Regions from separate parts of the Streptomyces sp. NPDC053076 genome, predicted to be linked through region 3. Evidence: riboswitches for the same ligand, from Rfam matches in the RefSeq annotation. Region 3 holds a riboswitch; each other region holds the start of a gene.
The links. A riboswitch is a leader RNA that binds a small molecule or an ion and turns the genes downstream of it on or off. The one in region 3 is predicted to bind cyclic di-AMP.

Region 1 (7,667 bases), on a different contig from region 3:
CGTCGGCTGGGCCGAGGGCCTCCACGCCCGCCCCGCCTCCATCTTCGTCCGAGCCGCCACGGCCGCAGGCGTCCCGGTGACGATCGCCAAGGCCGGGGGCAACCCCGTCAACGCGGCCTCCATGCTGGCCGTCCTGGGCCTGGGCGCCCAGGGCGGCGAGGAGATCGTCCTCGCCTCCGACACCGAGGGCGCGGACGCCGCCCTCGACCGTCTGGCCAAGCTGGTCTCCGAGGGCCTGGAAGAGCTGCCCGAGACCGTCTGAGCAGGACCGGGAAGCCGCGCCGTTCCGTACCGGGCGGCGCGGCTTCCGCGTTTTCGAGGGGGGCACCCGAATTCACCGCGGGCATCCAGAAGACCGCGACCCGGAATTCAGGGCGCGGAAAAAGGACAGCGAAAAACACGCCCTCACCGATTAACTCATCTTTGTATACGGCGCCCGTGTTAAAGCCGCGGGCCCGACATGTTTACGGCGTGTTGCGAGGTCCTCACACGCTCCACGGCACCGGAAAGGCGCAGCCGGTGCGCACCCGCCGCGCGCTCCGCGTGCAGCGCCGTGAGCGCCCGCGCGCGTTCGCCGTCCCCGCGCGCCACGGCATCCACGATCGCGCCGTGCTCCGCCCAGGAATCCGCCGGGCTCAGCGGCGGCTCCACCGCGTACATCCAGGCGATCTTGTGGCGCAACTGAGTCAGCATCGCGGTCAACGACGGGCTGCCGGACGCCTGGACGAGCGTCTCGTGGAACCAGCCGTCCAGCGAGCGCAGATCGTCGCTGTTGCCCCTCCTGGCCCGCTCCTGCCCCAGCCGGACCAGGCCGCGCAGCACCTTCAGATGGGCCTCGGTGCGCCGCTGGGCGGCCCGCGCGGCGCCCAGCGGCTCCAGGAGCGTCCGCATCTCCAGCACGTCGGCGGCCTCCTGCTCCGTCGGCTCGGCCACGCACGCGCCCGCGTGCCGGCGCGTCACCACGAAGCCCTCGGCCTCCAGCGTGCGCAGCGCCTCCCGCACGGGGACGCGCGAGACGCCGTAGCGGCGGGCCAGGACTTCCTCGGTGAGGCGGCTGCCGCGCTTGTACACGCCGGCGACGATGTCGTCCCGGACCGCGGTGCACACCGTGTGCGCCGGAATACGCATGACCGACCTCCGCCTTAAATCCCCGTGAAACGCCACGATGGACGCCTGTTCCGCGACTCTATTCCAATGAGCCGGAATTTCCGATGGCAGGCCCTAATCCATGGATATATTTTGGACAGGGAGTACGGCGGACACCGCGAAAAACGGCGATAGCCCCGGCTCGGTGAGCCGGGGCTATCGATGACCGTGCGGTACGCGTCAGACGTTCACGCCGTGCTGGCGGAGGTAGGCGACGGGGTCGACGTCGGAGCCGTACTCGGTACCGGTGCGCGCCTCGAAGTGGAGGTGCGGGCCGGTGACGTTGCCGGTGGCGCCGGACAGGCCGATCTGCTGGCCCGGGACGACCTTCTGGCCCACCGTGACCCCGATGGAGGACAGATGGCCGTACTGGGTGTACATGCCGTCGGCCATCCGGATCACGATCTGGTTGCCGTACGCGCCGCCCCAGCCCGTGGAGACGACCGTGCCGGAGCCCACCGCGTGGACGGTCGTGCCGCTGGCCGCGTGGAAGTCGATGCCGGTGTGCGAGCCGGAGGACCACAGGGAGCTGCTGGCCTGGTAGCCCGTGGAGACGTAGGAGTGCGCGATGGGGGCGACGAAGGCGTTCAGCCGCTTGCGCTCCGCCTCTCGGGCGGCGCGGGCCTTGGCCGCGCGTATCTCCTCGGCCCGCTTGGCGGCCGCCTTCGCCGCGGCCTTCTCGGCCGCCTTCTGGTCGGCGGCCTGCTGCTGCGCGGCGGCCTGCGCGTCGATCTGCTCGGCGACGTCATCGGTCGCGGCGAGGACGGGAATGAGGCCGGTCTGCTCGCCGGGGTTCTCGGCGGCGAGCGCCGGGGAGGCGGCGAGGGTGCCGATCACACCGGTGGTGGTGAGGGCCGCGATACCGGCCGCCTGAGCGGTGGTCCGCTTGACCCGGCCGGGCTTGCGGTGCTTCCCGGTGGCGCACATGAACGCCATGAAGTGGCTGGTCCTTTCCTTCCCTCTCGCCTACCGGGTTAGCTGACGGGTTCGGAGCAGGAAGGTCTCCTACGGGCCCCCTCGCTGCCGCGCGGGCGCCCGATTCACCCCAGGGACGGTGGGTCCCCGGCTCCCCTGGCTCGCGCCGTACGGGGACTCGGCGATGACTGTCCGGTGCCGCGGGCGCGGCGCACTGCCTGACGAACAGCCTGGACGAAGCTACGGGGGCGTGCTTTCAATCCTCAAACGGATACCGGTTTTTGTAGCGCATCCCACAGGTCAGACAGGCAACCTCCGCCCTAAAACGGGCATCTGGGAGAAAGAGTGGAACAGCAGGGGCCCTGACGACCCGTAGGTCGGCAGGGCCCCTTCCGCGCGCGGGCCGTTACTCGGCCGCCACCACGGTCACTTCGCCGATGCCGAGGGCCTCGACCGGCGCCTTGATCTGGGCGGCGTCGCCGACGAGGACGGTCACCAGACGGTCCACCGGGAAGGCGTTCACGACGGCCGCGGTGGCCTCCACCGTGCCCGTGGCGGCCAGCTGCCGGTACAGCGTCGCCTGGAAGTCGTCGGGCAGGTGCTGCTCGACCTGGTCGGCCAGCGTGCTCGCGACGGCCGCCGCGGTCTCGTACTTCAGCGGCGCCACACCCACGAGGTTCTGCACGGCGACATCCCGCTCGGCGTCGGTCAGGCCGTCCGCCGCGAGGGTGCGCAGCACCTTCCACAGGTCGTCCAGCGCCGGGCCCGTGTTCGGCGTGTCGACGGAGCCGCTGATGGCGAGCATCGCCGCGCCCGTCCCGTCCGGCGCGGACCGCAGGACCTGCCCGAAGGACCGCACGCCGTAGGTGTAGCCCTTCTCCTCGCGCAGGACGCGGTCCAGGCGGGAGGTGAGGGTGCCGCCGAGGCAGTAGGTGCCGAGCACCTGGGCGGGCCACACGCGGTCGTGCCGGTCGGGGCCGACGCGGCCGATGAGCAGCTGCGTCTGGACGGCACCGGGCCGGTCCACGATGACCACGCGCCCGGTGTCGTCGGCGGTCACCGGCGGCACCGGCCGGGGCTCGCCCGGCGTGCCGGTCCAGGCGCCCAGGGTCTCGCCGAGCAGCTCGTCCAGGTCGATGCCGGTCAGGTCACCGACGACCACCGCGGTGGCGGTGGCGGGCCGCACATGGCGGTCGTAGAAGGCGCGCACGGCCGCCGCGTCGATCTTCTCGACCGTCTCCTCGCTGCCCTGGCGCGGGCGGGACATGCGCGAGGCCGCCGGGAACAGTTCCCTGGACAGCTCCTTGGCGGCCCGGCGGGAGGGGTTGGCCAGCTCGTGCGGAATCTCGTCCAGCCGGTTGCGCACCAGCCGCTCGACCTCGCTCTCGGCGAAGGCGGGCGCGCGCAGGGCGTCGGCGAGCAGGCCGAGGCCCTTGGACAGACGGGAGGCCGGGACCTCCAGGCTGAGCCGGACTCCGGGGTGGTCGGCGTGCGCGTCCAGGGTTGCGCCGGCGCGCTCCAGTTCGGCGGCGAACTCCTCGGCGGAGTGCTTGTCGGTGCCCTCGGAGAAGGCCCGCGCCATGATCGTGGCGACGCCGTCCAGACCGGCCGGCTCGGCGTCCAGGGGCGCGTCCGTCAGGACCTCCACCGCGACGACCTGCTGGCCGGGGCGGTGGCAGCGCAGCACGGTCAGGCCGTTGTCGAGGGTGGCGCGCTCGGGGGCCGGGAACGCCCAGGGCTTGGCGTCGCCGGGCTGCGGCTGGGGGTGGAACTCCATGGTGGCGAGCTCGGTCACTTGGCCGTCTCCTCGTCGTTCTCGTTGCCGGCCTCTACGGTCGCTTCCCGCTCCGGGTCCTCGGGGACCTTGGCGTCCGGGACGGACTCCGGGGACTTCGGCTCGTAGACGAGGACCGCGCGGTTGTCGGGCCGCAGGCGGGCCTTGGCGACCTCCTGGACCTCCTGCGGGGTCACCTCCAGGACGCGCTTGACGGCGGTCAGGGCGAGCTGCGGGTCGCCGAACAGGACGGCGTAGCGGCACAGTTCGTCGGCGCGGCCGGCCACCGTGCCCAGCCGGTCCAGCCACTCGCGCTCCAGCTGGGCCTGGGCGCGCTCCATCTCCTCGGGCGTGGGGCCCTCCTCGGCGAACCGGGCCAGCTCCTCGTCGATGGCGGTCTCGATGACCGGCACCTCGACGTCACCGGAGGTCTTCACGTCCAGCCAGCCCATGGAGGGCGCGCCGGCCAGCCGGAGCAGGCCGAAGCCGGCGGCGACGGCCGTACGGTCGCGGCGCACCAGCCGGTTGTACAGGCGGGAGGACTCGCCGCCGCCCAGGACGGTCAGGGCGAGGTCGGCCGCGTCGCACGCACGCGTGCCGTCCTCCGGAAGCCGGTAGGCGGCCATCAGGGCGCGCGCCGGGACCTCCTCGACGACGACCTCGCGCTTCTGCTCACCGATGACCTCCGGCAGGGAGCCGTCGCGCGGGGCGGGCTTGCCGTCGTGGGACGCGATCGAACCGAAGTACTTCTCGATCCAGGCGAGGGTCTGCGCGGGGTCGATGTCACCGACCACGGAGAGCACCGCGTTGTTCGGCGCGTAGTAGGTGCGGAAGAACTCGCGGGCGTCCTCCAGGGTGGCCGCGTCCAGGTCCGCCATCGAGCCGATCGGCGTGTGGTGGTACGGGTGGCCCTCCGGGTAGGACAGGGCGGTCAGCTTCTCGAAGGCGGTGCCGTACGGCACGTTGTCGTAGCGCTGGCGGCGCTCGTTCTTGACGACGTCCCGCTGGTTCTCCATGGACTCGTCGTCCAGCGCGGCCAGCAGGGAGCCCATGCGGTCGGCCTCCAGCCAGAGGGCGAGCTCCAGCTGGTGGGCGGGCATGGTCTCGAAGTAGTTGGTGCGCTCGAAGCTGGTGGTGCCGTTCAGCGAGCCGCCGGCGCCCTGCACCAGCTCGAAGTGGCCGTTGCCCTTGACCTGCGCGGAGCCCTGGAACATCAAGTGCTCGAAAAGGTGAGCCAGGCCGGTACGCCCCTTGACCTCGTGGCGGGAGCCGACGTCGTACCAGAGGCAGACCGCCGCCACCGGGGTCAGGTGGTCCTCGGAGAGCACCACGCGCAGACCGTTGGCCAGGCGGTGCTCGGTCGCTGTCAGGCCCCCGGAGCCTGCCTCGGCTGTGGTCGTGTGACCCATGGGCATGTACGTCCCTTCGCGAGCGGAGGCGGTTGTGGAAACCGCGGTTGTCCTGCCGTTCCTGCCACTGTATTCAAAGCGTGCGGGGCCTCGGCGAAGTTCCCGCAGGACGTACGCCCAGAGCGGATCGCGTAGCCTGCGTCCGGCCCTCCGCGGACGCCCCCGGGCGCGGGGCGGGCCCGTGGAGACCGGGTCGTGGCCCGGGTTGTCAGTGCCGCGGTCCACAATGGTCCGCGACAGATCCGTCATTCGCTTCAGCAAGAGCGAGCCGGGGGGTGCGCGCCCCCTCGGCGCGCGACCAGATCAGGAGGAGCCGGCAGCGATGGCCCGCCGCAGCACGAAGACCCCGCCGCCCGACGATTCGTTCGAGGAGAGGATCCTCGACATCGACGTCGTGGACGAGATGCGTGGCTCCTACCTCGAGTACGCGTACTCGGTCATCTACTCGCGCGCCCTGCCGGACGCCCGTGACGGCCTCAAGCCCGTGCACCGCCGGATCGTGTACCAGATGAGCGAGATGGGCCTGCGCCCCGAACGCTCGTACGTGAAGTGCGCGCGTGTGGTCGGCGAGGTGATGGGCAAGCTGCACCCGCACGGCGACGCGTCGATCTACGACGCCCTGGTTCGCATGGCGCAGCCGTTCTCCATGCGCGTGCCGCTGGTCGACGGGCACGGCAACTTCGGCTCGCTCGGCAACGACGACCCGCCGGCCGCCATGCGGTACACCGAGTGCCGGATGGCCGAGGCGGCGAGCCTGATGACCGAGTCGATCGACGAGGACACGGTCGACTTCGCGCCGAACTACGACGGCCAGGAGCAGGAGCCGGTCGCGCTGCCCGCCGCCTTCCCGAACCTGCTGGTCAACGGCTCCTCCGGCATCGCGGTCGGTATGGCGACGAACATGCCGCCGCACAACCTGCGCGAGGTCATCGCCGCGGCCCGCCACCTGATCCGGAACCCGAACGCCGACCTGGACGCGCTGATGAAGCACGTCCCGGGCCCGGACCTGCCCACCGGCGGCCGGGTCGTCGGCCTGGACGGCATCCGGGACGCGTACGCGACCGGCCGCGGCACCTTCAAGATGCGCGCGACGGTCACGGTCGAGACCGTCACCGCCCGCCGCAAGGGCCTGGTGGTCACGGAACTGCCGTTCGCGGTCGGCCCCGAGAAGGTCATCGCGAAGATCAAGGACCTGGTCAACGCCAAGAAGATCCAGGGCATCGCCGACGTCAAGGACCTCACCGACCGCGAGCACGGCCTGCGCCTGGTCATCGAGATCAAGAACGGCTTCGTGCCGGAGGCGGTCCTGGAGCAGCTGTACAAGCTGACCCCGATGGAGGAGTCCTTCGGCATCAACAACGTCGCCCTGGTCGACGGCCAGCCGCTCACCCTGGGCCTGAAGGAGCTGCTGGAGGTCTACCTGGACCACCGCTTCGACGTGGTCCGGCGCCGCAGCGAGTTCCGCCGCGGCAAGAAGCGCGACCGGCTGCACCTGGTCGAGGGCCTGCTGACCGCGCTGGTCGACATCGACGAGGTCATCCGGATCATCCGCTCCAGCGAGAACTCCGCCCAGGCCAAGGAACGCCTGATGGAGCGCTTCTCGCTGAGCGAGGTGCAGACCCAGTACATCCTCGACACACCGCTGCGCCGGCTCACCAAGTACGACCGGATCGAGCTGGAGACGGAGAAGGACAAGCTCACCGCGGAGATCCAGGAGCTGACCCGGATCCTGGAGTCGGACGCGGAGCTGCGCAAGCTGGTCTCGGCCGAACTGGCCGCCGTGTCGAAGAAGTTCGGCACCGACCGTCGCACGGTCCTGCTGGAGTCCGCGGGTACCCCGGTGGCCGCCGTGCCGCTCCAGGTGGCCGACGACCCGTGCCGGGTGCTGCTGTCCTCGACGGGGCTGCTGGCCCGTACGGCGACCGACGAGCCGTTCCCGGCGGCGGCGGGCGCCAAGCGCGTCAAGCACGACGTGATCCTCTCGGCGGTGCCGGCGACCGCGCGCGGCGTGATCGGCGCAGTCACCTCGGCCGGCCGCCTGCTGCGCATCAACGTGGTCGACCTGCCACAGCTGCCCGAGCCGACGGGTGCGCCGAACCTCTCCGGAGGGGCCCCGCTGGCGGAGTTCCTCTCCCTGGAGGACGACGAGACGGTGGTCTGCCTGACCACGCTGGACGAGTCGTCCCCGGGTCTGGCGATCGGCACCGAGCAGGGCGTCGTCAAGCGTGTGGTGCCCGACTATCCGTCCAACAAGGACGAGTTGGAGGTCATCACGCTCAAGGAGGGCGACCGGATCGTCGGCGCGGTGGAGCTGCGCACCGGCGAGGAGGACCTGGTGTTCATCACGGACGACGCGCAACTGCTGCGCTTCCAGTCCTCCATCGTCCGCCCGCAGGGCCGCCCGGCGGGCGGCATGGCGGGCA
Region 2 (7,667 bases), on a different contig from region 3:
TCGACCGCGTGGTCGAGCTGAACGACCCCGATGGCCCCCAGCACGCGGACGTCCCGCACCCCGGGAACATCGAGCGCCGGCGCCAGGCCCTCCCGCAGACCCGCCTCGATCCGCTTGACCTGGGAGAGCCAGTCCTGCCCCAACAGCAGTTCGACGGAGGCGTGGGCCACGGCGGCCGCCAGCGGGTTGCCCATGAACGTCGGGCCGTGCGCGAGCACCGGCACCTCGCCCCGCGAGATGCCGTCGGCGACCCGCGCGGTGCACAAGGTGGCCGCCATCGTCAGATAGCCGCCGGTCAGCGCCTTGCCCACGCACATGACGTCGGGTGTGACGGCCGCGTGGTCAGCCGCGAAGAGCGCGCCGGTGCGGCCGAAGCCGGTGGCGATCTCGTCGAACACCAGCAGGACGTCGTGCGCGTCGCACGCCTCGCGCAGCACCCGCAGATAGGCGGGGGAGTGGAAGCGCATCCCGCCCGCGCCCTGCACCACCGGCTCCACGATCACCGCGGCCAGCTCGTGCGCGTGCCGCGCGATCAGCTCGCGCAGCTGCTCCGCGTACGACTCCTCGTACTCGGCGGGCGGCGGGTCCGCGAACACCTGGCGCTGCAGCACGCCGGTCCACAGCTCGTGCATCCCGCCGTCGGGGTCGCACACCGACATCGGCTGCCAGGTGTCACCGTGGTAGCCGCCGCGCCAGGTCAGCAGCCGCTGTTTGCCCGGCCGGCCGATCGAGCGCCAGTACTGCAGGCACATCTTCACCGCGACCTCGACGGACACCGAACCGGAGTCGGCCAGGAAGACGTGTTCCAGACCGTCCGGCGAGATGTCGACGAGGAGCTTCGCGAGCCGGACGGCCGGCTCGTGCGTGAGCCCGCCGAACATCACATGGCTCATCCGGCCCAGCTGCCCGCGCGCGGCCTCGTTGAGGACCGGGTGGTTGTAGCCGTGGATGGCCGACCACCACGACGACATGCCGTCGACCAGCTCACCGGAGCCGTCCGCCAGCCGCAGCCGGACGCCGCTCGCCGCCTCCACGACGAGCGGTTCCACCTGCCCGGGCATCGGGCCGTACGGATGCCACACATGGCGCCGGTCCAGTTCCAGCAGCTCCGGCACCCCGAGGTCAGGCATTGGGGGCGAGATCCGTTCCGGCGCCCCGGCGGCGTACGGCGACGAGATCGGTGCGCGCCTCACCGGCCGCGGGAACGGTGGCCGTGCCGGCGCCCGGGGGAACGGCCGCCGTGGCGGCGCTCGGAGCGACGGCCGCCGAACCGCACACGCCGCCGCCCTCGTGCGAGCCGCAGCCCGCGTCGGCGTGCGACCCGCAGCCCGCGTCGGCCTGCGAGCCACAGCCGGTGCTCGCGTGCGACCCGCAGCCGCCCGTCTCCCCGGCGCGGTGCTCCGGAAGCGTCACCTGGTCGGCGCCCTCCACCTCGAAGCCGGCGTCCGCGATCATCTCCAGGTCGGCCTTGCCGGCCTGGCCCTCGCTGGTCAGGTAGTCACCGAGGAAGATCGAATTGGCCAGGTGCAGCGCCAGCGGCTGCATGGTGCGCAGGTGGACCTCACGACCGCCGGCGATGCGGACCTCCACGTCCGGGCAGACGAACCGGACCATCGCCAGGATCCGCAGGCAGCGCTGCGGGGTGAGGTTCCACTCCTTGGCCAGCGGGGTGCCCTCGAACGGGATCAGGAAGTTCACCGGCACCGAGTCCGGGTCCAGCTCACGCAGCGAGAACACGACGTCGACGAGGTCCTCGTCGGTCTCGCCCATGCCCGCGATGAGACCCGAGCAGGCGGACAGACCGGCCGCGTGCGCCTTGTGCACCGTGTCCACCCGGTCGGCGTACGTGTGGGTGGTGGTGATGTCCTCGTACGTGGACTCGGAGGTGTTGAGGTTGTGGTTGTAGGCGTCGGCGCCGGCCTCGCGCAGCCGCTCGGCCTGGCCGTCGGAGAGCAGGCCGAGGCACGCGCAGACCTCGACGCCCTCGTTCTGCTCCTTGATGGTCTTGATGGTCTGCGAGACCCGGTCCACGTCCCGGTCCGTCGGACCGCGCCCGCTGGCCACCAGGCAGACCCGCTTGGCGCCACCCGCGAGGCCCGCGGCGGCGGCCTCGGACGCCTCGTCCGGCTTGAGCCAGGTGTACTTCAGGATGTCGGCCTTGGAGCCGAGCCGCTGGGAGCAGTAGGAGCAGTCCTCCGGGCACAGACCGGACTTGAGGTTGACCAGATAGTTGAGTTTCACCCGTCGCCCGAACCAGTGCCGGCGCACCTTTCCGGCCGCGGCCACCACGTCGAGCAGATCGTCATCGGAGGTGGCCAGCACGGCGAGCGCTTCCTCGCGGGTCGGCAGCTCGCGCCGAAGCCCCTTGTCCACCAGCGTGTTCAGCAGGTCCATGAGGTCCGATCCTGTCCTACGGGACCGTCCCGGGCCAAGGAGACTTCGCACAACAGAGGCGGTTCACCGTGTGGGTATTGCCACACACTGGGTGGCTGGTCGTACCGCTAGGGTCTGTCCGCTACCTACAAAAGCACCGGAGGACCCATGGCGTTCGGGTGGATCGACGAGCAGGCCGAGGCGCGCCGCCGCGCCGGACTCGTACGGACCCTGCGTCCACGCCCCGCCGACTCGCCGCTGCTGGACCTGGCGAGCAACGACTACCTGGGCCTGGCCCGCCATCCCGAGGTCACCGGGGGAGCGGCCGAGGCCGCGCGGACGTGGGGCGGCGGCTCCACCGGCTCCCGGCTGGTCACGGGCACCACCGGGCTGCACGTCGAGCTGGAGCGGGAACTGGCCGCGTTCTGCGGCTTCGAGGCGGCCCTGGTGTTCTCCTCCGGGTACGCCGCCAACCTGGCCGCGGTCACCGCGCTCGGCCCGCACGGCTCGCTGATCGTGTCCGACGCGGGCAACCACGCCTCCCTCATCGACGGCTGCCGGCTCGCCCGGGGCGGGACGCAGGTGGTCGGGCACGCCGACCCGGAGGCCGTGCGCAAGGCGCTCGGCACGCACGAGGGGGCGGCGATCGTCGTCTCCGACACGGTGTTCTCCGTGGACGGGGACCGGGCGCCGCTGACCGCGCTGGCCGCGGCGTGCCGGGAGCACGGCGCGGGACTGGTGGTGGACGACGCCCACGGGCTCGGGGTGCTGGGCGACGGCGGCCGGGGCGCGCCGCACGCGGCCGGGCTCGCGGGCGCCGACGACGTGGTGGTCACCGCCACCCTGTCCAAGTCGCTGGGCAGCCAGGGCGGGGTGGTGCTCGGTCCGGCCGGGGTGATCGACCACCTGGTCAACGCGGCCCGGACGTTCATCTTCGACACGGGTCTGGCACCGGCGGCGGCAGGTGCCGCGCTGGCGGCGCTGCGGCTGCTCCAGCGCGAGCCGGAACGGGCGGCGCGCGCCCGGGAGGTGGCCGCGGACCTGCACGCGCGGCTGACCGCCGCGGGTCTGGAGGCGGTACGTCCGGACGCCGCGGTGGTCTCCGTGCGGGCACCCTCCCCGGAGCAGGCGGTGCGCTGGGCGGCCGACTGCCGGACGGCGGGCCTGGCCGTGGGCTGCTTCCGTCCTCCCTCCGTGCCCGACGGCATCTCACGGCTGAGGCTGACCGCCCGCGCGGACCTCACCGGGGCCGAGATCGAACGCGCTGTACGAGTCATCGGCGAAACGCGACCATGAGTCGGCGTGACACGGCCGTGTGTCGCACGAGTGTGCAGAGAATTTGATCGATTTCGATCAGAGCGTGGTGACGAAGCCCGCCCAGCTGGCGGGGGAGAAGAGCAGCGCGGGTCCGGTGGGGAGCTTCGAGTCGCGCACGGCGAGCAGCCCGGCCGCGGGTCCGGAGTGCGGCCGGGCCGTCTCCACGCAGTTGTTGGCTCCCGTGCTGTAGCTGCTGCGCAGCCAGCGCACGTGTTTCAGATCGATACTGGCAGGGACGTTCCGAGGCAGAGCTGACATGGTGCCTCCTTACGCGCCGTCACCTATCCCGGCGATGTAGTCCAACGATTCCTGGGGGGAAAGGGCATGGAACTGAAGAGTGCTGAAGGCCTCGGAGTAGGTCATCAGGTCTTCTTTCCGTTCCAGGTAGAGGCTACTCGTCAACTGGTCGACAACAACTACGTCCAGATCAGAAGTGCTCGGAAATGAGAAAATAACGAAAGGCCCGGTGAGGCCGACATGGGCTCCCGCCGCGAAGGGCAACACCTGGAGCCGCACCTGGGGCAGGCGGGCGGCCTCCATCAGCCGCTCCAGCTGCCGGGCCATCACCCCGGGACCGCCGACCTCGCGGCGCAGCACCGCCTCGTCCAGCACGGCGCTCAGCACCAGCGGCGGGTTCGAACGCAGTACGTCCTGCCTGGCCAGACGCACCTCCACCAGCGTGTCCAGCCGGTCCTCGTCGAGGTCCTTCACCGCCGCCCGGGTCACCGCGCGGGCGTACTCGGGGGTCTGCAGCAGGCCGGGCACGACCGTGGTCTCCAGGGTGCGCATCGCGCTCGCCTGCGACTCCAGGCTGATGAAGTCGCGGTAGGTCGGCGGCAGCACCCCGCGATAGGCGTGCCACCAGCGGTGCCGGCCGCCGGTGTCGTCCGACCCCGACAGCATCAGCAGCAACTCGCGCAGATGTCTGTCCCGCACCCCGTAGGCGTCGAGCAGTAACCGCAGATCGGCCGGTTTCACACCACTGGCGCCGGTCTCGATGCGGCTCACCTTCGACTGGTGCCAGCCGACCAGCCGGGCCGCCTCACCGCTCGTGAGCCCGGCGCCGGTACGCAGCGTGCGCAGTTCGGCGCCCAGTTTGCGACGCCGCACTGCCGGACCGTTCTGCATAGGCTCTTCCTTACTCCTTATGGGCCGACCAAATACGGTCTCGCGTCGCAGAGTTCACCGCTTCGAGCGACAGATATATGCATATCTTGGTGGATCGCACCCCGTGTCGGCCCGGTGATGGCAGTCTGGCGGGCAAGCACCAGTCCGGGACCGTACTCGAACCCTCCGCCGTATGTCGGACCGCGGTCCCGCGGGAAAGGGACGACGTCGCCATGGCAGACCATCTGGAAGCATCCGTCACCCTGCCGAGCGATCCCGCCTCGGTCTCCGCCGCCCGCTCCTACGTCGTGGGCACCCTGGTGGAGTGGGGCCTGCCGTCGGACACGGAAGCGGCCGACACCGTCCGCCTCATCGTCTCCGAACTCGCCACGAACGCCGTACAGCACACCTTCGGTCAGTCACCCACCTTCACGGTCGACATCGCGCTGCACCATGACGAACACCTGCGCATCGGCGTCACGGACAGCCATCCCCGCTTCCCCAAGAGACTGCCCGCCGCCGTCCAGCAGGACAACGGGCGCGGCATGGTCATCATCCGCTGCCTCACGGCGGAGTGCGGCGGCAGACTCCGCATCCGCCCCACCCGTGAGGGCGGCAAGACGGTCTCCATCGAACTCCCCTGGGCGCTCCCGGCGGCACCGGTCCCAGCGGGACGACCGCAGGAGCAGTAGCCCCGGGTGCCGCGGTGACCTGAACGGCGGGTCGTGGTCCGCGACCGACAGCCGTACGTCGCGACGCGCCCGGCGGAACGCGCTCGACCGCCGGCGGCAGCGGAGGGCCTCCGGCGGTCGAGAAGTGTCCAGCGGCAGCACGCCCCCGGGGGGCCGCCCGTGGGCTCCAGGCGGGCGCCGGAGCGGCGCCGGCGGCGCTGGGAGCGGCCCGGCTGCTGGAGCCGCTCCTGGCCTCGCGGCGGGTCAGCTCACCCGGCCGTACCACACGCTCTTCGTCCAGATCTTCTGGAGCCTGACCACGTCCCCGGTCCTCGGGGCGTGCCAGATCTTGCCGTGGCCGGCGTAGATGCCGACGTGGTACACGCTGGAACCCGAGTGGAAGAACACCAGGTCGCCGGCCTTGCGGCTGCGGGAGGAGACATGGTGGGTCTTGTTGTACTGCTGGGCGGCGGTCCGCGGCAGCTTCTTGCCCGCCTTCTTGAACGAGTAGAGCGTCAGCCCCGAGCAGTCGAACCTGCGCGGTCCGCTGGCGCCCCAGCTGTACGGGGCACCCTTCTTGGAGGCCGCGACCTTGAGTGCTTTCGTCGCGATGGTCGCGGCGGAGGCGTCGGTGGCGAGGCCGGGCACCGCGATCGAGCCGCCCACGGCGGCGAGGGTGAGAGCCGAGGCCGTGCCGGCCCGGGCCATCAGCGACGGGACACGATTGAGCGCAGTCATGCGCAACCCTTCGTCAGCCGCCTGTGAAGGATGACCTGTCGGATTCGGGCTGGCGAAGTTGCCCGGCCGCGTTGCCACGGCTTCACCCCAAGGGTCGCTGGGAGCGTCCGTTCCGTCTGTGTCGAACAGACGGACATCCGTTCCGGTGACCCGCCTTGCCTGGGTCCTCCACTCCTGCCGATCCACTCCTGTCGACCGGTCATCCGGGCGGCGGCAGGACTCGGCGTCCGCCCGGATCGCCCCGCCGCGGTGGCGGGGGCTTGTCGTCAGACAGGGATCTTGACGCACGACTGTCAGAAAATCCCAACGGAACCGTGGATTTGTGGCGTTACTCACCACTCGCCCGTTCGGGTGGACACTGCTCTGTTCGAGCTTCCGTCAATTCCCGGACGTAGCCCCGGACCTGGGGAAAGGGGTCGTCCGGCGACACACGAACCCGCGCGTTGCGCAACTCGGGAGCCCCGGAAAACGATCAGGATGTCCACCGGTCGGCGGTACGTCGTTCGGGCCGTTTCAAGTCCGGTCCGAACGACGCGTGTCGACGCGCGGGTTCCGACGGTCCCGCCGGATGTCCGCCTCAGCCCACGCCGTCGGTCGGGAGCGCGACGCGAGCGGCGCGGCGTTCACCGTCCAGCACCCGCAGCGCCCGTGCCAGCGTGTCCCCGTGCAGCTCCGTCTCGCCCCGCCGGTGCATCAGCGCGAGCGCGTCCCGCAGCTCTGCCGCCTTGCGCACCAGGGCCTGGGCCGCACGCAGTCCGGCGTAGGTGTCACCGTGCCTGGCGGGGTTGATGCGCCCCAGCAGGTCGATCGCCTCCAGGTAACGGTCGACCAGCTCGCCCTCGGCGCGGGTCAGGGCGGGCAGCGGTGGAAGTTCCGGCAGCATGGGTGGCTCACCTCGCGTCCGGTGCGCCGGGCGTGTCCCGGCGGCTGGGCACGATGCCGTCCACAAGTCCGTACGCGAGCGCCCCGGAGGCGTCCAGGACCAGGTCACGCTCCAGATCCTCGTGGACCTGCTCGGCCGTGCGCCCCGTGTGCCGGACGAGCATCTCCTCCAGCGTCCCGCGGACCCGGGACAACTCTTCGGCCTGGATGAGGAGGTCGCTGGGCTGGCCGCGCACCGGCTCCGGCAGCGAGGGCTGTTCCATCACGATCCGGGCGCCGGGCAGCGTGAACCGCTTGCCCGGGGCGCCGGCCGCGAGCAGCACCGCGGCCGAGGCCGCGGCCTGCCCCAGGCAGTAGGTCGCCACGTCGCAACTGACGTACTGCATCGTGTCGTAGATCGCCGCCATGGCCTCGAAGGAGCCGCCCGGCGAGTTGAGGTACAGGGTGATGTCCTGGTCCGGGGCGGCGTGTTCGAGGTACATGAGCTGGGCCGTCACGTCGCTCGCCGCCGCGTTGTCGACCGGGCTGCCGAGGAAGACGATCCGGTCCTCGAAGAGCTTCGCGTACGGATCGAGGGTG
Region 3 (7,667 bases):
GTCGATGACGGTCTTGAGCTTGGTCCCAGGCACTTCGCCTCCGCCCCAGTCCTGGAGGTCAGCGACCATCCTGACCGCCCGCAGTTGATGTTCCTTCTGCTCATCGGCAATGAGGATCTTGTTACCCGGATATCCGCTGTCGATCTTCTCCAGAAGGAACTGCAGGGCCAAGAGGTAGGCGTTCCCGTCTGCGTCACCGTCGTACCGAGTGTGCAGGCGTTCCTTGTGGATGCTGGCGCAGGACACACCCACGTCGAGGTCGTTGATCACCGCGATCGCGTCCTCGTACACGGCGATCAGCTCGGGTGGTGTCAGAGAGGCCCAGGGGCCGGTGCCGTTCCAGATCTGGTTGCCGTGCAGCTCAAGATCGGCTGGCACCCATCCCAAGTGCTTCCTCGCTACCTGCCGGAACTTCTCAGCGAGGGACTGCACCTTGTCTTCGTGGACGAGTACGGCAGCCAGCGTCAGCAGCTTCTGCTTGTTGGCGCCCTTTCCAACCGAGCCGGTCTCGTCGATGTAAACCAGGTTTGCCATGTGTCGAGTAAAGCGGACCACGGCTTCCGGTGGAGGTGAGACGATCAACTGATGAGCAACCGACCCTGCCGCCTGAAGCGCTCGGCCACCTCCCAGCCAAGGGAGGCGGGTAGGGCGCAACCGCTGGCTCTGCTGAGAGTCGCGTCAAACGTTTCACGCCGCTCGGGCTGGCACTCTGGCAGGAACTGGAGTCCTGGCAGTCGACTGACGTGTAAGTGACTCACGCTTCTCACGGTTGCTGATCACAGAGCTTGTAGTCGGGAGCTCCGCAGACGTCGATCACCAAGGCTAATGACGTCGGCTACGGCGCGGGGCGCTGGGTCCGCCGAAATATCCGGCGCTAGTGATCGCATGAGCACGGGATGGAGCCCCAAGTCCTCCGATGCCTGAAGCAAAGACGGCGGCTCGCCATACTTTCGACCCAGCATGGCTCTAACCAACGTCGGCTGCTCTGCGTGGACCACAACAGGCTCGTTGGTCCTCCACCCACGGGCGCCGAGTTGCTTGTAGAGGCTCTCTCGACGGGCCTGGTCGATATGTCCGAGATCGTAAGCACGGTTGATGAGGGCCTGAATTGACATGCCCCAACGCTTCTTGAGTGCGGCGAACTCTCTCAACATCAGCGGCCCCGTGAACGCCTCGTGCGCCCGCTCCCTAGGTAGCAGGAAGGCGCCGGCGAATCGATGAGCCTCGATCTCGGCACGCTTTGCATCTAGTCCGTTACGGCGCGCAGGATGCAGCACCAGATGCCCTAGTTCATGCGCTGTTGTGAAGCGTTGCCTATCTCCGCTCCCCGCAGAGAAGTAGCTGATCATGGATGGCTCGGCCGTGCCTCGCCAGCAGGAGGCACCGGAATGTCCCACCAGGATGTCTTCGCCCTGTCCTTGGGAGTCAACCAACATGAGCGGGACAACAGGGAGGCCTGCGCGCTCGCAGGCTCGGATGACGTGCCCGATCACACCATCGGAGCCTACGCCCAGTGCGGCACGAGTCTGTGCGGCAAGGTCTTCGATCGCGTCGAGTGTGATGTCTCCCTCTGCACGAGGTAGCGCGGTCCGACGCACCTTGGTTTCGGCCATGAGGCGTACCGAAACGCGATACGCCTCCCTGACCGTCGCCTCCACCCGGGCGACCTCCTTGGCCGACGCGCTGGCCTTCTTGCGGAACATCAACGTGTCGGCAGGAAGGTCAGCGGGATCGACCTCGAAGAACGACATCGGCGTGCCAGTCGCCTCAGCGATGCGCACGAGCACGTCGTCAGTAACGAGCTTGATGCCCTTCTGGATCTGTGAGATCAGCGGCTGTGAGACGCCAGCAGCTTGCGCGAGCTCCCCCTGAGTGAGCCCCATGAGGAGCCTCAAGGTTCGGATTCGCTCAGCTGGATCCCGTGCCACTTCCTTCACCCTCTTCACGCTGATCTTCCTCGAACTCGAAGGGCAGTACCAGGCCCCTGTCGTCGGGGACGAACTCCCAGTCGGTGAACGACTCAGTGTTCCTGGGCAGCTCGAAGTCGAGGTCGAACTTCGGAGCGCGCCCAGGCTTCCACTCACCGATCGGACGAACGATACGCACTGAGATCTCGCCACCCTCAGGGGGAGGGGACAGCCACACAGCGAGGAGGTTGCTGGCCTCCACACCGAATAGATCGACTGTTCGATTGTAGTAGTAGCTGATCCGTGCCTTGTTCCGGCCCGGGGCCGGAATCATGTCGTACGGCGTCGCATGTAGGAGCCGCAGGGTCATCATCCCGTTGCGCAGGTGGAGGCGCCCACTGGAGTTCTTGATGGGCTCCCAGCCGCCAAGGTCGAGATGCTCCCCCCGCCGGCGTTCGATGAAGCGGCGTGCGTGGTCACGGGCCAGGTCGGTCCGACCCTTGGTGTAGCCCTCGCCGGTCATGCCAGCTTCGTCGTAGTGAGCGTGAGCAGCGGTGTAGCCGTGATCGAGTGCTTCGTAGAGGGGGTCCGCCAGGCCCTCAGTGGCCGCGGTGATGATGGCAGCATCCTCGGGTGTGAGCATGGCGGTTATTTTATAACCGCCTAACGCACGTCATCAATGATCAGGGCACGGTGCATCCAGCTTCATCCGAAGGAGTTGCGAGTCGGGTTGGCCACGGGGCACTGCTGTTGGGCCTACTGATTGATGCCCGGGAACCGGTGCGCCGGATCAGTGCTCCCCAGTAGGCGTGCAACCGGGAGCACGCTGGAATAGGGCACCTGACCTGCGGTGCGGGAGATCTACGATGCGCATCAAGGTGAAGCCGGCGCTCGTGTAGTACTCGTGCAGCCCCTCGTTGTCCTTCCAACTGTCCGCGTGGCTGTACAGGGGCGTTCAGGAGGGTTCACCGGGCCGGTCAGGAGGGGGGCCAGTACGGCGGTGAACGGCGGCGGCCGTCGATGCACTGGACAAAGAACAGGACAACCGACGGGGCGAACCGAGGCGCCGTGGGGAGTCTGGCGGGCGCGCCGCCTCGCCGCGGAGAATCGCAAGATCACGCCGGGCGAGTGCGGAGCGTGGGCCCCGCAACCCGAGGGCAGCGGGGCCTGATCTCAGAAGTCAGAGCTCGGGTCGTTGTATCCGGGGACCTGGGCGGTGACCCACATGATCTACTTCCGGACGACCCGCGACTACATGATCGAGGAGGGAGTGACCCTGGCTTGGGTGCCAGGGTCCTGCCCTTGAGAGAGACTTTGGCAGGGTTTCCCCAAGGGTCTCTGTCTTGTCGTCTGCCTCAGCCTCTCCGACGGGGTCTCCGCAGGAAACGCTGGCCTTGAGCCCCCAGATGGGAGTTACGGGGGCTGGGTGAAGCTGCGCATGCGCTATGTCATCAAGTCTGCTTGCGGATGTACTCGATGATCATGATGATGAAACCCGGAAGCGCGAACCCGGCCGCGACCCCCGTAACTATGGCCTCGAAGTACGAGATGCGGTCCATCGTCCGTGCGGTGATGCCGGTGACGAACGCGGCGATCACGCCCATCAATACGATGATCACAGCCTCGAACTTCCGAATCTTCTTCGATCCGTCATCGTCCCCGTTCCCACTGGAGGAACCGGAACCAGCCCCCGAGACCTGAGGACCGTGTTGCGTTGCCGTCATGGCTCCGTCGACCTTCGTCAGTCGCCTGTGAAGGATGACCTGTCGGGTTCGGGCCTGCGAAGTTGCCCGGCCGTCGTCACGGCTTCACCCCAAGGGCTGCTCGGCTCGGTCGTAGTGCGATCGGTCCGGCGACCCGTCGTGCTGGGTCCTCCACTCCTGCCGCTCCATGAATTGCGACGGTGTCATCCGTACGCCGGCAGGACTCGGCTTACGCACGGATCGCCCCGTCTCCGTTGACGAGGACTGTGGCGAGGATCATCGCCAGTTACTGCCGAGTAGAGCGAATCAGAATCCGTATTTGTGGGGTTACTCACCACTCACCTGTTCCGGTGATCATCGTGATCAATCGCCGCTGGTCAACCGGAAGTTGACGGTCTATCAGCGCGGCTCGGCGAGAGTCCCAGGTAGATGCCCGTACACGCGCGTAGACCCAAATCGTGCAAGGCCTCAAGAAGGTGTGGGTCGGCTCCAGGCATGCGGGGGGTTGTCAGAGGCGCTCGCTCCGGCGTAGGAGCCCCCGTGAGGTCGAGCTGGCGCAGCGGGCGTTAGCTTGCTCGGGCCCCCCAAGTACTGACGGGGTGCATCCGGGGAGTGGGGGAGGCAAGGCCAGCGGCCGGTCGCGCGGGGCGTGGAAAACTTGAAACTGCGAGGCGTCCGCCAGGACGCCGGCCAGGTTGAGGAAGGGGGCCCACGTGCCGCAGGGCAGTCCGCGAGGTACGTACCTGGAGGTCTCGGAATCCCTCCGCGAGAAGATCAGAGACCGCGAGATCACTGAAGCACTGCCTTCTCAGTCGGTACTCGTGAGCGAGTACGGCGTGAGCCGCAGCACTATCGAGCGGGCGCTTGCCGCACTCAAGGCCGATGGTGTGATCGAGTCGGTGCAGGGCGCTGGATGGTTCGTGGCGGGTACCGGCGACCGCCGGCCGTTGGTCGAGCGGCTGACCGACGTATTGCGCGGCGGCGAGGTGAAGGTGGGCGACCGCTTCCCCACCGAGAAGGAGCTGTGCGAGCGGTTCGGCGCGTCCCGGACCGCCGTGCGCTCCGCCATCGCGCAGATGGAAGGTCAAGGGCTGATCGGCAAGGGGGCTGGGCGAGGGCGGGAAGTCCTCGCCCTGCCGGCTGGACGGGAGGCGCAGTCGGCATGACGACGACGGAACGCACAGACTTCGACGCGGACGCGGCAGAGGCCATCCTGCGCCGGGCATGCGCGGTTGCCGACCTGGACCCGGACGGCATCGAGATCCTTCGGCTCGGCGACCATGCCGTGTTCCGCATCGGCGGGGGCCGGACCATCTCGCGGGTGGGACGGGGCGCCGACCGCATTTCCTCGGTGCGGCGAGAAGTGGCCGTGGCCCGGTGGCTAGCGGACCAGCGCTACCCGGCCGCTCGTCTCGTCACGGATGCTGAACAGCCGATCGTAATCGAAGATCACCCCGTCACCTTCTGGGAAGGGCTCGCCGACGGCGACACGTATGCGAGTACGGGGGAAATGGGCGTGCTACTGCGGCGGCTCCACGAACTGGAGTCGCCGCCTTTTTTGTTGCCGCGACTCCAACCCTTCGATAAGGTCGCCAGCCGCTTGGAGCGTGCCGCGATTCCGGAGAGTACCCGCGCATTCCTCCGCTCGATGGCGAGGGATTTGGAGGCAGCGTATGGGTGCCTCGAATTCTCGCTTCCATCGGGGCATCTGCATGGTGACTTCAATGTGGGTAACGTCCTGCGCGACGCGGCAGACCACCCGCGTGTAATTGACCTGGATGGATTTGCCACCGGCCCCCGCGAGTGGGACCTTACGCAAACAGCCATGTATTACGACAGCTTTGGTTGGCATACGGAAGCAGAGTATGCGGACTTCGTGGCTGGCTACGGTTTCGACGTGCGTGAGTGGGCGGGATACGCCGTGCTGCGCAGTGTGCGGGAACTTCTGATGGTCACGTGGCTCTCGCAGAACGCGGGCGCGAACCCTCGGGCTGCCGACGAGGTTGAGAAGCGGGTGGCAACTCTCCGGTCAGGAGGATCACGCCGAGATTGGGCGCCCTTCTAGGGTGTCAAGCTGCATTGCTGCCATAGGCGGTAGGTGCGGGCTTCTTCCATGAAGGTGCGTAATTCCACAGCGCCTCGCATCATAGGGGAAATGCGTTCGCGGAATTCTCGAACGTACTGAACGCAGCGCGCCGACTTCAACCCCTCCCCGAGTTGTAGCGCAGTCTTGGCGATTTCACAGCCGCGCCCGATCTCGCCTTGGTTGATATAAGCTTCGGCTTGCACCATCGTCGCGAAAAAGTCGCTTCGATTGTTAAGGCCATCACCGAAAATCGACCCCGCGCCCCGTTCTGCCGCTTCTGCGGACCGGCCCAAATCTCGGAAGCAATGGCCGATCTCGGCTGCAAGCTCCACTTCATCGAAATAAGCGATGTACAGCGGATCGCTGTCCGGGGTCCGCTGACTTAGCTTGCGCTCTGCCTCTACCAAGGCGAGGTCGCATCCCCGTTCGTCGCCGAGGCGGGCCAGGGCCCGCGCCTCCATCGCGCGGAACTGCGCGGACATCGTGGGGCCCAGCACGCCGGCCGGTCCCGTGTAGGCCGCCCGAGCGAGGGTGGCCGCGTCCTGGTAGCGCCCGAGGAACGTGGCCTGGTGGCTCATCGCGGAAAGGATGCTTCCGCCAAGAAGCCGGTCCCCTGCCGCTTGAGTCATGCGCAGCGCCTGGATGAAGTACCGCTGAGCGATGCCATGAAGGCCGCTGTCGTAAGACATCCACCCAGCGAGCAAGAGCGCTTCTGCCACGGCCGAGTAGAGCTGTTTCCCCACGTCGTCGGAGTACTTGCCGTCCAGCATCGGCCGAACATCTGTGTGTAGATATTGGATCAGCGCGCGTCGGGCGTGGCCACCGCCGAACTTGCCATCGAGCATGCTGAAGGCGTCGGCAGTGGAGCGGATCATTTCCACGTCCACCATGCCGATCGCCTGGTTGCCCGCGCGCGTCAGCTCCCCGTCCGCCGGGGCGACGATCCAGCGCAGGGACGCCGTGTTCCAGGCAGCCGAGTCCGGCTGTGCCCTGACCAGTACCTCTGCCTCAGCCAGGTCGGCACGCCACAGGTCTGCGACGGTCTTGGCCGCCACCTCGGCCCTGTCTGCGAACTCAAGTCCGAGGTCGGGCTGTACGGAAGACACGGCCGCGTCACCCATGCCGATGTCGTCCAGGGTGAGCCGGCGCCCGACCTTCTGCCCGATGGCGTCCGCGATGAACTGCGGCATGTTGCCGCGCGGGATTGCCCCCTTGAGCCAGCGCGAGACGTACGTGTGATCGCAGGTGATGTCTTCACCTGACCGAGCGGCAGCGGCGACCACCGCGCGAGCGAGGGACTTGTGCGAGAAGTCACCTTCCTGCATGAGCGCGGCCAGTCTGGCATTCCGGTCTGCCATGGGACCCCCAGAGTGCGGCCGTAGTACCAGCTTGACTCATCGTCACTCTACGCAGGTCAGGTCCGGTGTGCAGAGGGTTCGCACCTAGGAGTGCACGACTGCACCCCCCAGTGCTCGCTCCCGAACCGCCCGCCGGATGAGGACAGTTGAATTACCACCGCATGGGACCGGCCGGCGGGACCGAGTCGAAAGCCACGGGTTGACGGCGCGGAATCCTTCTGCCAGCGTAAGTGGTAGGTAATACACACCACGCATAGCGGGGTGTGTGGCACTGAAGCACGACTAATGGAGGCCACGTCCACCGGACACGGCCTCAAGGGGCCCGGGACAGAGCGGGCCGAGGGCGCACCCGACCCTGGTCATTCGGGAGGGCTTAGACCGAAAGGTCACGTCTCCATACGCCTACAACGGGGTCATGCCGCGCTACCTGATACGGGCCCGGCACCCCCGAAGGAGACACGTACACCGCCCCGGCATCCAACCGTGAGGGTGCGAGACCGAATCTCGCCCGGGGCACTCCGGCCACTTATGTGGCCGTGCTGCGCGTCTGGCGTAGCTGATCACCTCACAACGGCGCGCGGCCCCGGGTGGCTAGACCCGGGGCCGCCGTTCG
Region 4 (7,667 bases), on a different contig from region 3:
GGCGGCGAAGGTGCGCTCCAGCGCCTCGGGGGCGAGCCGGCCGGTGCGGTCGACCCCCTGGCCGAGCCGCACGATCGTCATCCGGCGGTCCAGCTCGGTCAGTTCGCCGGTCTCCGGGTCGGCGTCGGCGACCAGCAGCCGGATGGAGTTGGTACCGCAGTCGATGGCGGCGACCCGGGTCACTGCTCGTGCCCCTCGCTGTCGTCGAGCGTCACGCAGGCGCCCTTGCGCCACCACTCCGGCAGCATCGCCAGGGCCTCGTCGCCGAGGGGGTTCACGCCCGGCCCGGCGGCCAGGGAGTGAGCGACGAGCACGTGCAGGCACTTCACCCGGTCCGGCATGCCGCCCGCGCTCGGGAAGCCCGTCAGCTCCTCGATCTCGTCCCGGCGTCGGATGTAGTCCTCGTGCGCGGCACGGTAGGCGGCGGCCAGCTCGGGGTCGCGCCCCAGCCGCTCGGTCATCTCCTTCATCACGCCGTTCGCCTCCAGCGTGCCGATGACGGAGGACGCCTTCGGACACGTCAGGTAGTACAGCGTCGGGAAGGGCGTGCCGTCGGGCAGGCGCGGTGCCGTCTCCACGACGTCCGGCTGACCGCACGGGCAGCGGTGCGCGATGGCCCTCAGGCCCCTCGGCGGGCGGCCCAGCTGCTGCTTGAATGCCTCGACGTCCGCGTCGGTGGGCTCGGTGCGCGGAGTGGGCGGCGGAGGCGTTTCCATGACTGCTTTCAGAGTGGCTTTCTGTCGGTCTGCCGGCCCGGCGGGCCGGTCACTGGTCGGAGGCGTCGGACTTGTCGACGCCGTCCCAGACGTTCGCGTACCAGGGCCGGTGGGCGGCCCCGAGGTCGGCGCGGGACTGCTTGGCCACGCCCGGGTCGATGACCACGTACCCGGTCTCGCCGGGCTTGACGTAGTGCAGCCTGCGCCGGATCTGCTGCTCGGCGTAGGCGTCGTCCTGCCAGCGCGCCTTGAGGTCGCGCAGCTGCTCGACGCGCTTGCGCGCCTGCTCCTGCTGCCGTTGCTGTTCGGCGATCTCGGCGCGCTGGGAGACGTACTGCCGCATCGGGTAGGCGAGCGCGACGATCAGCGTGCACAGCACCAGGGCGAGCAGCGCCGCGCGGCCGGTGAGCCGGGATCGGCGGGCCTGCCGCTTGGTCTGAGAGCGGTAGACACGGGCCGCCGTCTGCTCGCCCAGCAGCCTGAGCCTGGTCGCGGTGGAGAACCGGTCCCGGTCCTTCACGGCCATCTTCCCCGCCTCCCGTTCACACGCGCGTACGTCCCCGCACACGGTACGGGACCGGGTACGGGGACGTACGTACGACTGGCTAAGCCTTACGCCAGGTTGGGTCAGCCTCAGCCCTTGAAGCGCGGGAAGGCGGAGCGGCCGGCGTAGACCGCGGCGTCGTCGAGGATCTCCTCGATGCGCAGCAGCTGGTTGTACTTGGCGACGCGCTCGGAGCGGGCCGGGGCGCCGGTCTTGATCTGGCCGCAGTTGGTGGCGACGGCCAGGTCGGCGATGGTGACGTCCTCGGTCTCGCCGGAGCGGTGGGACATCATGCACTTGAAGCCGCTGCGCTGGGCCAGCTCGACGGCGTCCAGGGTCTCGGTCAGCGAGCCGATCTGGTTGACCTTGACCAGCAGGGCGTTGGCGGCGCCCTCCTCGATGCCGCGGGCCAGGCGCTCGGGGTTGGTGACGAACAGGTCGTCGCCGACCAGCTGGACCTTGTCGCCGAGACGGTCGGTGATGACCTTCCAGCCGGCCCAGTCGTCCTCGAACAGCGGGTCCTCGATGGAGACGAGCGGGTAGGCCGCGACGAGCTCCTCGTAGTACTCCGTCATCTCGGCGGCGGAGCGCTCCTTGCCCTCGAAGAGGTACTTGCCGTCCTTGTAGAACTCGGAGGCGGCGACGTCGAGCGCGAGGGCGATCTGCTCGCCGGGGGCGTAACCGGCCTCCTTGACGGCCTCGAGGATGAGGTCGAGGGCCTCGCGGTTGGAGCCGAGGTTCGGGGCGAAGCCGCCCTCGTCGCCGAGGCCGGTGGACAGGCCCTTGCTCTTCAGGACCTTCTTCAGCGTGTGGTAGACCTCGGTGCCCCAGCGCAGCGCCTCGGAGAAGGACTCCGCGCCGATCGGGGCGATCATGAACTCCTGGATGTCCACGTTGGAGTCGGCGTGCGAGCCGCCGTTCAGGATGTTCATCATCGGCACCGGCAGCAGGTGCGCGTTCGGGCCGCCCAGGTAGCGGAAGAGGGGGAGGTCGCTGGCCTCGGAGGCGGCGTGGGCGACGGCGAGCGAGACGCCGAGGATGGCGTTGGCGCCCAGGGAGCCCTTGTTGTCGGTGGCGTCCAGGTCGAACATGGCCTGGTCGATCAGGCGCTGCTCGGTGGCGTCGTAGCCGACCAGCTCCGGGCCGATCTGCTCGATGACGGCGAGGACGGCCTTCTCGACGCCCTTGCCCTGGTAGCGGTTGGGGTCACCGTCGCGCAGCTCGATGGCCTCGAAGGCGCCCGTCGAGGCGCCGGACGGGACGGCGGCACGACCCGTGCTGCCGTCGTCGAGGCCGACCTCGACCTCGACCGTGGGGTTGCCTCGGGAGTCCAGGATTTCCCGGGCTACGACGACGTCGATGGACGGCACGAGCATCTCCTTCTTGGATGTGACGCTGGAAGTGCGGGGCTGGTGTGCCTTGCGACTAGAGCCTAACCGTCCCAGGGGCGTCGGCCACCGACCGACCGTCCCGTGGACAAGCCGACGGTACCTTTTGTTTCTGCCCGAAACAAAGAGGTGCGGCGGACTTCCGTGCGCTGCGCACAAAAAAGCCCGCCCCGGTGCGTACGGGGGAACACGCACCGGGGCGGGGGGCCCGTGGGGGACGGGGGGTGACCCGCACGGGGGCCTTCAGGGTGGCCCGCACGGATGTGCGGGTCCTGTGGGCCGGCTGGGAGCCAGGTGGCTACTTCAGGTGCAGCTGCTGGCCCGGGTAGATGAGGTCGGCGTCCTCGACGATGTCCTTGTTCAGCTCGAACAGCTTCTTCCAGCCGCCCTGGACGTGGTGCTTCTCGGCGATGGTGCCGAGGGTGTCACCGGTGACGACCTTGTACTCGCCGTCGCCCTTCTTGACCGTCTTGCCGGTCGGGGTGGTGACGGTCTTGCTCTTGCTCGTGGACGCGGCCGGGCGCTCGGCGGAGCGGGAGGCGGCCTGCTGGTCGGTGGAGCGGGTGGTGGTGGTGGTGCCGCTGCCCGAGTCCGTGGTGGAGGGGGCGCTCGGGGCGGGGCCGCTGTTCGGGGTGCTCGACAGGCCCGTGCCGCAGACCGGCCAGGCACCCTTGCCCTGCGCGGCGAGAACCTTCTCGGCGACGGCGATCTGCTGCGCCTTGCCGGCCTTGTCGGCGGTGGCGGCGTACTGGGTGCCGCCGTACGCGGCCCAGGTGGAGGCGGAGAACTGGAGGCCGCCGTAGTAACCGTTGCCGGTGTTGATGGACCAGTTGCCGCCGGACTCGCACTGGGCGACCGTGTCCCACTCGGAGGTGGTGGCGGCGGAGGCGTTGCCGGCCGCCATCAGCGGGGCGGCGACGGCGGCGCCGGTGACACCGGCCAGCGCGACGGCGCGGACGGCCTTGGACGGACGGCGGTGCTTGCCCTTGCCGGTAAACAGCATGGAGATCCCCTCACCGACGCCTACGAGGTGAGCTGTCGGGTTCGGGCCGGTTGAGTTGCCCGGCCGCACCTCCCGCTTGCGCGGAGTGCGGCTTCACCCCCAGCCGGTTCCAGCTTCAAGTGCTGGCCCCGGCGCCTACCTTGGGTCCCCCGCTCCTGCCTACGGCGCTTTACGCGTCGACTGTTCCCGGGCAACCACTGGCAGGATTCGGCGTGGTGGCTGCCGGGGCTCGTGGTGACGAGCGGCCTCGACCGTAGACACGCGATCCGCGGAATTTCAAAGACGATCAGGGCTTCTGAGACTCATCCCACACTTTCGCCAAACCGGACATTAGGGCGCTAAGTGGGGCGTCAACTCCCGCTACTTCTTGCCCGTTTCGCCCCCGACTTCCAGGGTCTGACCGGCAGTGATGCGGCTCGGGTCGGGCCCGATGGCCTCCTTGTTCCCGGCGTACAGCGCGCGCCACCCGCCGTCGACGTCAAGGGAGTCGGCGATGGAGACCAGGGAGTCGCCCTCGCGGACGGTGTAGGTGCCCGGCTCGGGCGAGGCGTGCCGACCGGAGCCGGCGACACCCGGACCGTTTGTCACCGTTTCGTCCGCACTCGCCCCGCGGTGCCGTCCACCACTGCTGAGGGCCCCGGTGTCGACCAGGCTCCAAGAACCGGCAGCCTGCTGCGCGTTGGGCTCGGTCGCGGCGTCCGGGGTGGCCGTGGGAGCACCGTCGGCCCCCTGCGGACTTCCGGAGTCCCGCGAGGAGGACTTGTCGGACTTGGGAGTGTTGGTCCCGGTGGAACCGGTGGCCGTACCGGCGTCCTTGCCCGGCTTCGGGGTCGCCGTGCCGGTCTCGCCCGAGGAGGACCCGGTGCCGGAGCCGGTCCCGGTGCCGGTGGCGGAGCCGGTCCCGGTGGAGGACGACGAATCAGGCAGACCGGACGAGTCGGCGGTGCCGGAGGTGTCAGACGTGTCGGAACGGTCGGCCGATCCGGACGAGTGGCCCGGACCGTCGCTGTCACCGGAGTCGCCGACGCCCGTGTCGACGTCCACGGAGCCCGAGTCGGAGGTCAGACCGGACAGCAGGGCGCAGGTGGCCCAGGGCGTGGTGCCCCGGTCGGCGAGGATCTTCTCGGCGACGGCTATCTGCTGCAGACGGCTGGCCTGGTCGGCGCTGGCCGCGTACTGGGAGCCGCCGTACTTGTCCCAGTCGTCCTGCGAGATCTGCAGCCCGCCGTAGTAGCCGTTGCCGGTGTCCGCGCTCCAGGAGCCGCCGCTCTCGCACTCGGCCACCTTGTCCCAGGTCGTGCCGTCGGCCGCGTTGGCGCTCGCCGCGCCGAGGAGCGGGATGGCGATGGCGGAGCCGGTCACCCCGGCCGCGACGAGGAGGGCCGGTGCCTGGCGGGGGCGACGGTGTCGACCGTTCCCGGAGAGCATGCAGATGCCTTTCGAGCGACAGCGGGACCAGCGCGGCGGATGGTGCCGCTCGCCGCGCTGATGGGTGAACGTATCGGCACACGATCACTTGTCACAAGTTCATGCCGCACAGATCACGTGAAGATCACAGAGTTGAACGTCTGTCATTTCTCCCTGGAGGTCCCGTCTTCAGACGGTGGGCGTGAACTCCACCGGCAAGGTGCGCAGTCCACGCATGATGAGTCCACCGCGCCAGCGCAGCTCGGCCGGTTCGGCGGCGAGCCGCAGGTCGGGCAGGCGGGTGAGCAAGGTGGCGAGCGCGGTCTGACCCTCCAGGCGGGCGAGCGGCGCGCCCAGGCAGTAGTGGATGCCATGGCCGTAGCCGAGGTGCTGGTTGTCACGGCGTGCGAGGTCCAGCACGTCCGGGTGGGCGAACCGCTCCGGGTCCCGGTCGGCGGCGGCGAGTACGACGAGCACCGGATCGCCCGGCGCGATGTCCTGCCCGCCGATGGTCAGCGGCTCGGTGGCGAACCGCCAGGTGGCCAGCTCCACCGGGCCGTCGTAGCGCAGCAGTTCCTCCACGCCGGTCGCCAGCAGGTCCGTCTCCCGGCGCGCCAGGGACTCCTCCAGCCGCCGACGCTGCTCGGGGTGGGTGAGCAGGGCGTAGGTGCCGTTGCCGATGAGGTTGACGGTGGTCTCGAAGCCGGCGAACAGGAGGATGAAGGCCATGGCGGCGGCCTCGTTCTCGGTGAGGTGCTCGCCGTGGTCGGAGGCACGGATGAGGCCGGAGATCAGGTCCTCGCCGGGCGTGGGCGCCGCCGGCAGCGCCTCGCGCTTCTTGTGGATCAGCTCGGCGAGATAGCCCCGCATCTTCTTCACCGACCGGGCGACCCCGCCCCGGGGCCCTCCGCCGTGCCGGATCATCATGCCGGCCCAGTCCCGGAAGTCGTCCTGGTCCTCGCGTGGGACGCCGAGCAGGTCGCAGATGGCGTAGATGGGCAGCGGGAAGGCGAACTCGTGGATGAGGTCGGCGGATCCGGTCGCCGCGAACCGGTCGATGAGCTGGTCGGCCAGCTCCTGCACCCGGGGGGCGAACTCGGCGACCCGGCGCGGTGTGAACGCCTTGCTGACCAGGCGGCGCAGCCGGGTGTGGTCCGGCGGGTCGATGTTCAGCAGATGCGTCATCAGCTCGGCCTTGCGCTCGCCGGGGATGCCGGTCTTGCCCTTGGCGTGCTCGGGCTCGTCGTGATGGGCCGGGTTCTTGCTCAGCCGCTGGTCGGCCAGGGCCTGCCGGGCATCGGCGTACCGGGTGACCAGCCACGCCTCGACGCCGCTCGGCAGCCGCGTCCGGTGCACGGGGGCGTGCTCGCGCAGCCAGGCGTAGGCGGGGTAGGGATCGGCGGCGAACTCCCACGTGAAGAGGGCGGGGGCCGGCTGGTCGGGGTGGTCCTGGTCGCTCACTCCTCGACGGTATCCGGACCGTCGGACAACTCGCCGAGGGCCTTGCGCGCCGCGTAGTGCCCGAGGTCGGCCGCCTTGCGGTACCAGCGCCGGGCCTCCTGCGGTTTGCCCTGCCCGTCGAACAGGGCGCCGAGCCGGTACGCGCCGTAGGAGTCACCGACTTCGTACGCGTGCCTGTACCGCGTCTCGGCTTCGTCCGGCCGGTCCAGCTTCTCCAGGACGATTCCGTGGTGGGCGATGTCCAGCGGATAGTCGGCCGTGTCCCGGAAGTAGTCCTCCGCGTCGCTCAGCGACGGCCCCTCGCGGTCCAGTTCCGCCAGCAGCTCGGCCGCGACCTGGTCACCGGAGTCCACCGCGCGCTGCAACCATGCCCGGGCGATCTCGGTCTCGCTCACCACCAGGTGGTGCATGCCCATGCTCCGGGCGACTTCCGGGTGCCGGGGGCCGGCCGCGTTCGTGTACCGGAGCCAGGTCTCCTCGGGGTCGTCCACGCAGAACCGCAGATCTCCCAGCAGACGCGCCGCCTTAGGAGTCCGCGCCGCGCGCAGCCAGCGCTCGGCCCGGTCCAGCAGCGCCTCGGCGAGCAGCGTCGCCGCGTCGCCGTCCCCCGCCTGCGCGGCCTCCTCCAGGAAGGGTTCCGCGTCCCTGCTCCGCCCGCGCTCCACGAGCAGCCGGCCCATACGTCCCGCCGCCTCCGGCACCCCGGCCTCGGCCGCCCGCCGGAACCAGCTCTCCGCCTCCTCCTGGTGCCCCTCGGCCTCCTCCAGCAGCCCCAGCCGGTACATCGCCCGCCTGTCCCCGGCCTGGACGCCCCGTTCGAACGCGGCGCCCGCCAGTGTGGCCACCAGCTCGAAGTCGTGCCCCTCCCCCGATCGCGCGACGTCCAGCGCCCGTTGCCACAGTGCGCCGTCCACCGGCGGCAACTTCTCGTCGTACCGGGCCGTGCCCACCAGCGGGCCCGCCGCCGACCAGGCCCGCGGCCCCTCGCGCCGCAGCAACGGCAGCACCCCGTACCGGTCCCGGGCGGCCCATTCCAGCGCCTCCTCGACGGTCTCCGGCTGCGTCCCGGCAAGCGGCCCGTAGCCGTCGGCCACCTCCACGAGCAGGTCCTGGGGCAGCGGCCCCCGCAGCCCGCACCGCGCCAGGTC

Region 1: linked by a shared signal. The riboswitch ahead of ACIGYR_RS35115 (M23 family metallopeptidase) and the one ahead of ACIGYR_RS26690 (hypothetical protein) in region 3 are both predicted to bind cyclic di-AMP.
Region 2: linked by a shared signal. The riboswitch ahead of ACIGYR_RS30160 (C40 family peptidase) and the one ahead of ACIGYR_RS26690 (hypothetical protein) in region 3 are both predicted to bind cyclic di-AMP.
Region 4: linked by a shared signal. The riboswitch ahead of ACIGYR_RS34190 (transglycosylase family protein) and the one ahead of ACIGYR_RS26690 (hypothetical protein) in region 3 are both predicted to bind cyclic di-AMP.

What each region holds. Positions count from the first base shown of each region.
Region 1 covers NZ_JBITZL010000012.1:125,268-132,934, reverse strand. The annotation lists gene ACIGYR_RS35125 (HPr family phosphocarrier protein) at 1-262, shown strand, start outside; gene ACIGYR_RS35120 (GntR family transcriptional regulator) at 442-1,128, opposite strand; gene ACIGYR_RS35115 (M23 family metallopeptidase) at 1,327-2,082, opposite strand; cyclic di-AMP (ydaO/yuaA leader) riboswitch at 2,095-2,255, opposite strand; gene ACIGYR_RS35110 (M16 family metallopeptidase) at 2,468-3,856, opposite strand; gene ACIGYR_RS35105 (M16 family metallopeptidase) at 3,853-5,250, opposite strand; gene ACIGYR_RS35100 (DNA topoisomerase (ATP-hydrolyzing) subunit A) at 5,567-7,667, shown strand, end outside.
Region 2 covers NZ_JBITZL010000008.1:346,384-354,050, reverse strand. The annotation lists gene ACIGYR_RS30190 (adenosylmethionine--8-amino-7-oxononanoate transaminase) at 1-1,130, opposite strand, end outside; gene bioB (biotin synthase BioB) at 1,123-2,394, opposite strand; gene ACIGYR_RS30180 (8-amino-7-oxononanoate synthase) at 2,542-3,669, shown strand; gene ACIGYR_RS30175 (DUF397 domain-containing protein) at 3,727-3,948, opposite strand; gene ACIGYR_RS30170 (helix-turn-helix domain-containing protein) at 3,958-4,818, opposite strand; gene ACIGYR_RS30165 (ATP-binding protein) at 5,031-5,489, shown strand; gene ACIGYR_RS30160 (C40 family peptidase) at 5,733-6,206, opposite strand; cyclic di-AMP (ydaO/yuaA leader) riboswitch at 6,210-6,442, opposite strand; gene ACIGYR_RS30155 (hypothetical protein) at 6,784-7,089, opposite strand; gene ACIGYR_RS30150 (ATP-dependent Clp protease proteolytic subunit) at 7,097-7,667, opposite strand, start outside.
Region 3 covers NZ_JBITZL010000007.1:86,105-93,771, reverse strand. The annotation lists gene ACIGYR_RS26705 (DUF3800 domain-containing protein) at 1-534, opposite strand, end outside; gene ACIGYR_RS26700 (helix-turn-helix domain-containing protein) at 777-1,946, opposite strand; gene ACIGYR_RS26695 (hypothetical protein) at 1,909-2,550, opposite strand; gene ACIGYR_RS26690 (hypothetical protein) at 3,359-3,631, opposite strand; cyclic di-AMP (ydaO/yuaA leader) riboswitch at 3,639-3,820, opposite strand; gene ACIGYR_RS26685 (GntR family transcriptional regulator) at 4,324-4,776, shown strand; gene ACIGYR_RS26680 (phosphotransferase enzyme family protein) at 4,773-5,675, shown strand; gene ACIGYR_RS26675 (hypothetical protein) at 5,672-7,054, opposite strand.
Region 4 covers NZ_JBITZL010000011.1:147,915-155,581, reverse strand. The annotation lists gene ACIGYR_RS34210 (exopolyphosphatase) at 1-183, opposite strand, end outside; gene ACIGYR_RS34205 (DUF501 domain-containing protein) at 180-716, opposite strand; gene ACIGYR_RS34200 (septum formation initiator family protein) at 766-1,242, opposite strand; gene eno (phosphopyruvate hydratase) at 1,350-2,636, opposite strand; gene ACIGYR_RS34190 (transglycosylase family protein) at 2,947-3,651, opposite strand; cyclic di-AMP (ydaO/yuaA leader) riboswitch at 3,654-3,828, opposite strand; gene ACIGYR_RS34185 (transglycosylase family protein) at 4,012-5,079, opposite strand; gene ACIGYR_RS34180 (cytochrome P450) at 5,248-6,519, opposite strand; gene ACIGYR_RS34175 (hypothetical protein) at 6,516-7,667, opposite strand, start outside.